Regions from separate parts of the Nonomuraea sp. NPDC049129 genome, predicted to be linked through region 3. Evidence: riboswitches for the same ligand, from Rfam matches in the RefSeq annotation. Region 3 holds a riboswitch; each other region holds the start of a gene.
What was found. A riboswitch is a leader RNA that binds a small molecule or an ion and turns the genes downstream of it on or off. The one in region 3 is predicted to bind cyclic di-AMP.
Positions count from the first base shown of each region.

Region 1: linked by a shared signal. The riboswitch ahead of AB0B64_RS12900 (CHAP domain-containing protein) and the one ahead of AB0B64_RS45770 (C40 family peptidase) in region 3 are both predicted to bind cyclic di-AMP.
Region 2: linked by a shared signal. The riboswitch ahead of AB0B64_RS36210 (hypothetical protein) and the one ahead of AB0B64_RS45770 (C40 family peptidase) in region 3 are both predicted to bind cyclic di-AMP.

Region 1 is NZ_JBEZDU010000004.1:8,122-11,386, forward strand. Features, by position in the region: gene AB0B64_RS12895 (four-helix bundle copper-binding protein) at 1-276, shown strand, start outside; gene AB0B64_RS12900 (CHAP domain-containing protein) at 499-1,170, opposite strand; cyclic di-AMP (ydaO/yuaA leader) riboswitch at 1,183-1,329, opposite strand; gene AB0B64_RS12905 (NlpC/P60 family protein) at 1,888-2,328, shown strand; cyclic di-AMP (ydaO/yuaA leader) riboswitch at 2,506-2,660, shown strand; gene AB0B64_RS12910 (CHAP domain-containing protein) at 2,675-3,265, shown strand, end outside.
Region 2 is NZ_JBEZDU010000014.1:25,183-28,447, forward strand. Features, by position in the region: gene AB0B64_RS36200 (DeoR/GlpR family DNA-binding transcription regulator) at 1-232, shown strand, start outside; gene galT (galactose-1-phosphate uridylyltransferase) at 229-1,299, shown strand; cyclic di-AMP (ydaO/yuaA leader) riboswitch at 1,369-1,509, shown strand; gene AB0B64_RS36210 (hypothetical protein) at 1,515-2,477, shown strand; gene AB0B64_RS36215 (MerR family transcriptional regulator) at 2,509-3,265, opposite strand, start outside.
Region 3 is NZ_JBEZDU010000022.1:64,646-67,910, reverse strand. Features, by position in the region: gene AB0B64_RS45775 (C40 family peptidase) at 1-341, shown strand, start outside; cyclic di-AMP (ydaO/yuaA leader) riboswitch at 1,192-1,350, shown strand; gene AB0B64_RS45770 (C40 family peptidase) at 1,424-1,939, shown strand; gene AB0B64_RS45765 (hypothetical protein) at 2,135-3,046, shown strand; gene AB0B64_RS45760 (M48 family metallopeptidase) at 3,058-3,265, shown strand, end outside.

The DNA of each region.
Region 1 (3,265 bases), on a different contig from region 3:
TGCCTGAGTGAGGACATGGTGGCCGAAATGGTCAAATGCATACGCAGCGATCTGGACTGCGCGGACATCTGCGAGACCACTGCGCGCGTGCTCTCGCGGCACACGGGCTATGACGCGAACATGACGCGTGTGGTCCTCGAAGCCTGCGTCCAGGCCTGCAAGGCGTGCGGCGACGAGTGCGGGCGGCACACCAAGCACGCCCACTGTGGCATCTGTGCACAGGCCTGCCGTGACTGCGAACGCGCTTGCCGGGACCTGCTTGGGGTTCTCGGCTAGGCCTCGGCACGACCGGAAGTCGATCTCTTAGGAAGACGTGCCCGGCATCACGGGGGCGAATGCCGAGTACGTCCGAACGGATGGCTGCGGTTGTCCCCTCCCGGGAGGACCAGCCAGCCGACTTTTCACTATATGACATAGTAGGATCGGCCGCTAAGGCTGATGCGCGGATAGCCGCATAGCAGCTCTCTTACGGCAATTGCCGAAGCGGCTTCCCTGATGTCAGGACTTGTACTGCGGATAGCCATAGCCGACGACGTCGGACTTGGGTCGCACCCGCTCCTCGACCTTCCCATTGCCGGTGTTGCCTTCGATCGCGGTGATGGTGCCGTCGCGGTTGTCCTTCTTCACCAGGCCCATGTGGTCGATGGAAGTAATGCTCTTGTCGCCGCCCCATGCGTAGTAAACGACGGCTCCGGGCTTGGCAAGGGTGCCCCAGCGTCCGTTGTTCTTGAACCACCGCGCCCATGTGACCGTATAGGCGTCCCATCCCATCGTCGGCCTAACGCCGGTCTGCTCACCGACCCAAGAGACGAACATGGCGCACCACGGAGCGTTGGCGTAGGCCTGAAGGCTTCCTCCGTCGCGGGCCAGAGTCTCCTGGGCCCTGGGGGAAGTCATGTACCAGCTGTGGAATCGGGTGCCGCCGCCGCTGGCGTTCTCCGTCGTCCCCACCTGCTGCTGGGCCAGCTTCAGCACGGCGTCCGCTGTGACCTGGCGCTGGGGCTGGGAGGAAGTCGCAGACCGCGAGACGCCAGTTTGGGTCTCGCTGGCGTGGTCGCTGGCGAAGGCGGGCGTACTGGTGATGAGCGCACTGGCCACGGCCGCTGCGGCGAGGGTGAGGCCGTGCTTACGGGCGGACCTGCCGTAGCTCGGCAAGAGGTGTTTGGACATGCGGGGAATTGCTCCTTGCTTCCATGCCGCCTACCGGGTTAGCTGACGGGTTCGGGCGTGGAAGTGCCCTACGGAGCCCCGTTGGGACGGGCGCACCGATTCACCCCAAGAAAGTGGATCCCCGGCTCCGCGAGAAAGCGGACTCGGCGGCCGCGGCTACGATCTGCACACAACGCCGGTGCAGACGAGACGCGGTCTCGGCATTACAGGCCACCATCGGAACGCTGCGGCCTTGGGCCTGTAAAGGTATGCAAGCCAAATGGCCAGCGCAAGCGAAACCTTTGGAAGCCGACCCGAAGGCCCTGTGTGGCCTAGGGTTCAGCCATTAATCCTTTACCTTTACCACGGCGTGGTGCCGTGCCTGAGCGGTGGGCCGCTGTGTCGCTGTTCGGGTTGTGCATAATGTCGCAGTGACTATGAACCGTAGTAGCGTGCTGCCCCGAGCGGTGTACCTAGTGGCCGGACTCGTGGTTGCAACGCTGGTAGCGGGGATGTTAGCCCTCGTCGACTACGAGCGACCGGCGAAGCCGCCCCGGCGTCTTCGGGCTGGACCCGGGAAGCCGGGCAAAGCCTCGCCGGCGCCTGAACCGCCCGTTGTGGCGGCCCTCGACCGTCTGCGGGAGCCACACCTGCTTGTGACCGCGAATCGTCCGCTGCCTGAACAAATGATCGAGCGGGTTCGAGTACGCAAAGGCGTGAGCTCCATGGAGATCGTCGATGCGGCGGCGATACCGCTCGGCGGTAGGAGGGTGGGAACGGTGGGGGTGGAACCATCGGCCTTCCGGGCCTACACGCCCAAGCCGACCGTGCGCGGCGGCGAAGAGCAAACTGGGCGCCCCGTATGTCTGGGGCGCCGAGGGATCTGACGCCTTCGACTGTTCCGGCCTGATCCAGTGGGCCTTTGGCAGGGCGGGCATTCGGCTGCCGCGGGTGACGCATCAGCAGTTCGCCAGTGGACCCCGGGTCCCGTTTTCCCAGATGCGATCGGGTGACCTGATCTTCTGGCGGCCGGACCCCACCAACCCGGGCTACATTTCCCATGCCGCGATCTACTGGGGCGACGGAAAGATGATCCAAGCCCGGCGGACGGGGGACGTCGTCAAACTGGTGCCCGCCCACACGCGCAATCTCGCAGGCGTGGTGAGGGTGATTGAGTGATCACGCGTTGACCCGCTGCGGTGCTTGCCTTGCGTATAACAACGTGTAGCGCACGGTATTGATCGGTCTGCGTTGGATAGATCTTTTATGCCAAAAATCTCATTTCGGTAACCAGCCACCCTTTCTACCTACTACAGTCCTTCGTACTTGCCGGTGACTTGCCTTCGCGGTGGAGGCGGCCGGCTGGTGCCGAGGCCCGCGCCGCGGGAACCGGGGAACCAGAGCCTGGAGCGATCCACGCATGGGGTGAATCCGCCACGGATGCGGCGGTAGGGCGTCATCTCCTGGCCCGAACCCGTCAGCTAACCCGGTAGGCCATAAGGAGAAAGGGTCAAACCCCGGACCTATGCCATCCATTGTGGACGGGCTGCTCGACGCTGCCCAGAAAAATCTCGGCTATCGCGAGAAAACCGACGGCTACAGCAAGTTCGGTAACTGGTACTACGCCAACGTGGACAACAGCGACCCCTACTTCAAGACCGCCCCATGGTGCGACATGTTCATTACCTGGGCCGCCAACCAGGCGGGCGTCGAGAAGTACGTGGGGGATTTCGCCTACACCGTCGACCACGCCAAGTGGTTCAAGGAGCAGGACGCCTGGAGTGACAAGCCGGAGCCCGGCGCCATCGTCTTTTACGACTGGAGCGGGTCACGCGATGTGGAGCGGATCGACCATGCGGGCATCGTCGAGAAGGTACAGGGAGACCAGATCTCCACGATCGAGGCCAACGTCGACAAGGTGTGGCTCAAGCGCAAGGACAGGGACCAGAGCAAGGTCGTCGGCTACGGCCTTCCCCGCAAGGTCAAGGAGAAGTTCGGGGAGGGTGAGACGTTCGTCCTGACGGGCGGCAACCCGCGGACGCCTCTGGTCCGGAAAGGGGTCGTGCAGGCGGCGGGGAAGGCGCAGGAGACCGATGTCGTCCTGCCGACGGCCTCC
Region 2 (3,265 bases), on a different contig from region 3:
GTTCACCACGCCCAACCTGCTGGAGTCGGAGACCGACAGGGAGCTGGTGCACGCGGCGCACCGGCTGGTCATCCCGGCCGACCACACCAAGTGGAACACGGTCGGCATCAGCACGATCGCCGATCTGACCGAGGCAGACGCGGTCATCAGCGACTCGGGACTACCTGAGGAAGCACGCATGGAGCTGGGCGAACGCGCCGGCGAACTGATCATCGCGGAGGACTCGCAGTGAAACGCACCATCACCCACCTGGCCGACGGCCGAGAGCTGATCTACTTCGACCGGCGCGACGACGCCGACCGGAGCGCGATCGACCGGCGGGCGCTCGATCCCAGGCCGATGGCGTCGGAGCTGCGCTACGACCCGCTCACCGAGGAGTGGATCGCGATGGCGGGGCACCGCCAGACGCGTACGTTCCTGCCTCCGGCCAATGAGTGCCCGCTGTGCCCGTCGTCCGAGACGAGGGCTTCGGAGATCCCGGCGTACGACTATGACGTGGCGGTGTTCGAGAACCGCTTCCCCTCGTTTTCCGGAAATTTCGGGACTTACGGGGATGTCGGGGGGTTGAGTGAGGTCCGGCCGGGGGTGGGGCGGTGTGAGGTGGTGTGCTTCACCTCTGAGCATTCGTCGTCGTTCTCGCGGCTCTCCGACGAGCAGGTGGGCCTGGTCATGGAGGCGTGGGCCGACCGTACGGCCGAGCTGTCCGCGATCGAGGGCGTCGAGCAGGTGTTCTGCTTCGAGAACCGGGGCGAGGAGATCGGCATCACGCTGCCGCACCCGCACGGGCAGATCTACGCCTACCCGTACGTGACCCCGCGGACCAAACTCCAGCTCGGCGCGGCCGCCCGGCACCGGGGCGGCAACCTCTTCGCCGACGTGCTGGCGGCCGAGCGGGCCGCCGGGGTGCGCGTGGTGGCGGCCAACGAGTTGTGGACGGCGTTCGTGCCGGCCGCCGCCCGCTGGCCGTTCGAGGTGCACGTGTATCCGCACCGGCAGGTGCCGGACCTGGCCGCGCTGTCGGAGGAGGAACGCGCCGCCTTCGCCCCGCTTTACACCTCTGTGCTGCGAGCGCTCGACGGGCTGTTCGGCGTCGCCATGCCGTACATCTCAGCCTGGCACCAGGCGCCGGTGCGGCAGGATCGTGACCTGGCTTATCTGCACCTGGAGCTGTTCAGCATCAGACGGGCGCCCGGGAAGCTCAAGTATCTGGCGGGCTCGGAGTCGGCTATGGGCGCGTTCGTCAACGATGTCCTGCCGGAGGAAGCCGCACGCATGCTTAAATCACAGGTAGATCTCTAATTGGTTGCCGCTTGGAGTCGCATGACCTTGGTTTTACCACTAATATCCCTTTTCAGCGCCGACCGAAACGGTCGGTGCTGGCCTAATCCCGGGTGCGTGGCCCGGGAGCCGGGGACCCATCGCGTCTTGGGGTGAATCCACTCAGGTGGTAAGGCGGCATCTCCCTGCCCGAACCCGTCAGCTAACCCGGCCGGCATAGGGAGAGGAAACCCTTCGTGGCGGCTGCGTCCCCCTCGAGTCTCGCCATCGCTCTCATCACCACCGCTTCCATGGCCTTCGGCGCCTTCACGGCCACGCCCGCCGCTGCCGCCCCCAAGCCCAGCGAGGCCCAGCTCCGCGCGGAGCTGAAGCAGCTGGACAAGAAGGTCGACAAGCTCATCGAGACCTACAACCTCAAGCGCGTCGAACTCGCCAAGGCCAAACAGGATTCGGAAACGACCAAGAAACGGCTGGCCACGGCGGAGGCCCAGCTCATCACCGCCCAGAAACGCGTCACCGAACTCGCGCGCCTGCAGTACCAGAACGGCACCGGCGCGCTGCCGAACCTCACCCTCCCGACCGATGCCTCCAGCGCGGCGTTGCTGGACCACCTCGCGGCCGAGCAACAGGCGGTCGTGCAGGGCGTGGCCACCGCTCGGGACGAGAAGAAGGCGGCCGCGGACCAGGCGGCCGCCCTCGAGGCGAAGATCCGCGAGGACGCCGCCAATGTCGCCAAGCAACGCGACGACGCGCAGGGCGTCATCAAGGACATCCAGAAGAAGCTGAAAGGCCTCATCCCGTTCGGCCCCGGCCGCCGCTCGGACGGCAGCTGGGCGCCCGAACTGCCCTCAGGCACCGACAACATCACCGCCCGGATGCGGGTGATCCGCGGGCTGATCCAGAAGGACTTCGCGCTGCCGTACGAGGTGGGCTGCTTCCGCTCGGGCGGCGGCGGCGAGCACCCGCTGGGGCGCGCGTGCGACTTCATGATGAGCACCGGCGGCAGCATGCCCAGCGCGGCCAACCAGGCACTTGGCGACCGCGTGGCGGCCTGGGCGCTGGAGAACAAGGACAAGCTCGGGGTCAAGTACGTGATCTGGAAGCAGCGCATCAACCAGGGCTCGGGGTGGAGCTCGATGTCCGACCGCGGCAGCATCACCCAGAACCACTTCGACCACGTGCACATCTCGATGTTCTAGAGCTGGGCGCCCGGACCGGGGCACGGCGCGGTCAGTGGGTGCCTGGTCTGGGGATGTGGACGCCAGCGGCGCGGAGCTTGGTCTCGACGAGCGCGATCCCATGGGCCGTGGCCGATCCCTGCTCTTCGCCGTAGTGGGCGATCAGGTGGTATCGGGCCGCGGCGTCGGTGCGGGCTTGCAGGCCGGTCACGATCTTCAGGTGTGCGGGGTTGGCGAGGAAGTGGTCGGCAATGGCAGTGGCGAGTTCGGCCAGGCGCGGGTCGTCCGGCTGCCATGCCGTGGCTTCGGTGGCGCGCTTGATCAACGCGACGAAGCGGGGGTGGTCGAGGGCGTGCTCGACATGGGTGAGGAAGTCGTCGAAGCCCTCGGGAACCAGGGCCCTGGCCAGCACCCAGCCCTCCCTGGTGGCCGCCACCTCCTCCGTGGGGAGGCCGAGGCCGGACATCCGCTCCAGCAGCGCCACGGCGCGGTCGGGCAGCAGAGCCCGGTCTCCGTCGGCGAGCCGGTGCAGCATGTCACGGCGCGCGATCAGCTCCTCGATCCGTTCGGTGACCTGCCGCTCGACGTCGGCGAGCGCGGCGGCGAACTGGGCGGCGTCGGCATCGAGCAGGGGCCCGACTTCGGCCAGCGGCACCCCGGCGACGGCCAGCGTCCGGACCTGCACCAGCCGCAACAGCTCGGCCGATCCGTACCTGCGGTAGCCGGAGCTGTCGCGTTCCGGCTCCTTGACCAGGCCGAGCTTGTGGTAGTGGCGCACCGTCTTCATTGTGACGCCGACGAATGCCGCT
Region 3 (3,265 bases):
CGGTGCTCAGGTTCGCTTACGCGCAGGTGGGCAAGCCGTACGTGTTCGGCGGCACGGGACCGAGCGGCTGGGACTGCTCGGGCCTCACGCAGGCGTCGTGGCGCGCTGGGGGCGTGTCGCTGCCCCGGACCACGTGGCAGCAGTGGGCCTGGGGGTCGTCCCGCAAGGTGGATCTGAAGGACCTGCAGCCCGGCGACCTGATCTTCAGCTCAGGGCTTGGACATGTCAGCATTTATGCGGGCAACGGGCAGATCGTGCACGCCCCCCAGACCGGCGACGTGGTCAAGGTCGTCACTCTGTCCTCCTATGGCGGCACCCTGGTGGGAGCTATCCGTCCGTAGGTTGTTCCGGGTGAAGAACCACTGATTTTCTGTACGGCAAGCATGGTGAGCCCCACCCGCCGTCCGTGGCTGGGCTCTGTCCAGGGACACGCTCCTCCGGTGGAGCGCGCTGGGCGCCGTGACGTGCGTCCTCTTGACCCGGTCCGTGGTTTCCGGTGGCCATGGACCGGATGGTCCGCCGATTAACGCTTGGCGGTCCACGTGGGCTTGCCGGCCAACGGACCTCGGCCCGGTGGTCAATGGACCTCGGCCGGGTGGTCAATGGACCTCGGCCGGGTGGTCAACGAACTCGGCCCGGTGGTCAGCGGGCTCCGACCTGCTGTTCAACGGGCTCTGGCCGCTTATTCAACGGCACCCGACCGGCTGTTCAACTGATCCCGATTTGCTGGTCGCCGGATTTCGGCGCGCAGGCCGATGCCGCTGGCCGGGTCGCTGAACGCTGCTCGAACGCCTTCAGCGGGTGACGACGATCACTGATCTCGGCCCGTCGGTGACCCTGGCGACGCCCACATCCGCGCAGTCGCGACACGATCACGCGCCCTCCGGCGTGTTGCTAGCGGGACCAGTGTGACAAGAGTGACAAAAGGGACCTGACAGATCACTGTGTGGTCAAGTGTGAGAAGGGTCACATTTGAATAACATAACCCGGCGCTCCAGCTGGGGTTGGGGACTTTACTGACACCTCTGAGTGATCCTGACAACCCCATGACGGCTTTGCCAGCTCGTTACTCAAGGGCGTAGCTTCTGGCGTCGCGGCGAACAAGCCATGGCGTCGCGACTCTCCATCGGGTCCCCGATGTGGACAGAAAAGAAATCCGTTAGGTCGCCGCCCTTCTACATGTCATTACGTGGCGGTGGCCTGCCGAGTCCGTGCAGCCAGGAGGCACGGAGCCGGGGACCCAGCGATCCCGCTCCCGGGATCAGGGGTGAATCGGCGCGTATTGCGCCGTAGGGCGACTTCCAGGCCCGAATCCGTCAGCTAACCCGGTAGGCGTTCGTGGAAGTCCCAAGGAGAAATCCTGTCTACCTCCCCCAGTAACCCCCGTCTGTCCCGCATTGCCCTGAGTGGCGCAGCGCTCACGATGACCGTGACGGCCGGAGGTTTGGTCCTCCCTGCCCCGACGGCGCAGGCGGCGACAACGCGTGATGCGGCCGAAGTTTCCGGGACCAATACAGCGGCGAAAGCCGTCAGGTCCGTGAAGAAGGTCGCGCAACAAACAGCGGTCGCTCGGCAAAAGGTGAAGGCCCGTACGGCCGTCGCCGTGGCCAAGGACCAGATCGGTGACCCGTACAGTTACGGGGCCACAGGACCTGGTTCCTTCGACTGCTCCGGTCTCGTCCAGTACGCCTGGAAGAAGGCCGGCGTCAAGATCCCGCGCGTGACGAACAGCCAGTTCGCCCGCATCAAGAAGAAGGTCTCCTGGAAGAATCTGAAGCCAGGTGACCTGATGTTCTTCTATGGGCTCGGCCATGTGGGCATGTATGTCGGCAACGGCAAGATGGTCCATTCGCCGAGGACGGGTTCGACGGTGCGCGTCGAGAAGCTCAGCGGATGGCGCAAGGCGTCGTTCGTGGGCGCGGTGCGTCCCGGCCTGTAAGTCCGGCCTGATCCGGCCTGCAAGACCGTCACGAAGGTCCCGTCCCAGCTGGGACGGGACCTTCGCGTGTTCCGGGCCCTTCCGCGACGACGAGCCGACGCTTTGCGCGACGACGTGCCGGGCCTTTGCGCGACGAGGAGCCGGGTCTCTCCGCGACGGCCGGTTCGCGGCGCGGGACGACTACGATCGGGGAACGTGTCCGTGCAGGTGAGCCGCCGAGTCTTGGGGGTGGGGGTGCTGCTCCTGGCCCTCGCCTCGGCCAGCGCCGCCCCGCACCGGTCTCCGGGGACGGACGGCCTCTCGGCAGCGGTTCGTGACCTGCCGTCCGGTGGGCCCGATCAGTCCGCGACCGGCCACAACCCGCCGGCCGGTGATCGTGAGCTTCCGGCGGAGGCGCGGGGACTCTGGGGGGATGGCTCCGAGGTCGTACGAGGTGTGCGTTCGGTCGTCGTCGGTCAGTATGCGGCGCCCGAGTCGCTTCGTGATCTGGCGCGCCGGGCCGATGCCGCCGGGTCGCGGGTCTCCGCCGTGCTCGGCCGCCCCGTACGGCCCGTGGTGCTCGTGCCCGGCTCGGCGGCCGAGGCTGCTCGGGTGGCCGGGGTGGGGAGTGTCGACGGGCTGGCGGCGGTGGCCGATGGCGGGAGAGTGGTCGTGGTGCCCGAGAACTTCGCCCGGCTGACCCCCACCGGGCGGGACATCGTGCTCACGCACGAGCTCACTCACGTCGCGGCCGGGACGAAACGGTTGCCGGTGTGGCTCTATGAGGGGTTCGCCGACTACGTGGGCTACCGGGACGCGGGGTTGCCAGTCCGGGTGGCCGCCACCGAGTTGGCCGCCGAGGTGCGGGCCGGGCACTTGCCGGGCGAATTGCCAGGGCCTGCGGCATTCGCACCGTCCAGCCGGGAGCCTGCACGTCTGGCACGGGCGTACCAGGAGGCGTGGCTGGCGTGTCGCTTCATCGCCGAGCGGTTCGGTGAGGGGACTCTGGTGAGGCTCTACCGTGATGCCCAGACGGGTGGCATCGACCGGGGGCTCACCAGGCTCGGGCTCTCGGCAGGGACGCTGACGGCACGGTGGCGCGACTACGTGCGGGACCAGCTTGCGTAAGGGGAACGCGGATGGACGATCTGCAGGGCACCGACGACAGCATGCCGCCGCCTGACGACGACGCGGGCCCCGATCGGAACCCGGCACCACAGCCCGGCGAGGACGCCGCATCAAGCGACCCCGCCACGTCAGGCGGTAGCGCCGCGCCACACGACCGTGCCGCACCAAGGGACCGCGCCGTGCCAGACGACCGTGCCACAGCGAGTGACCGTGCCGCGC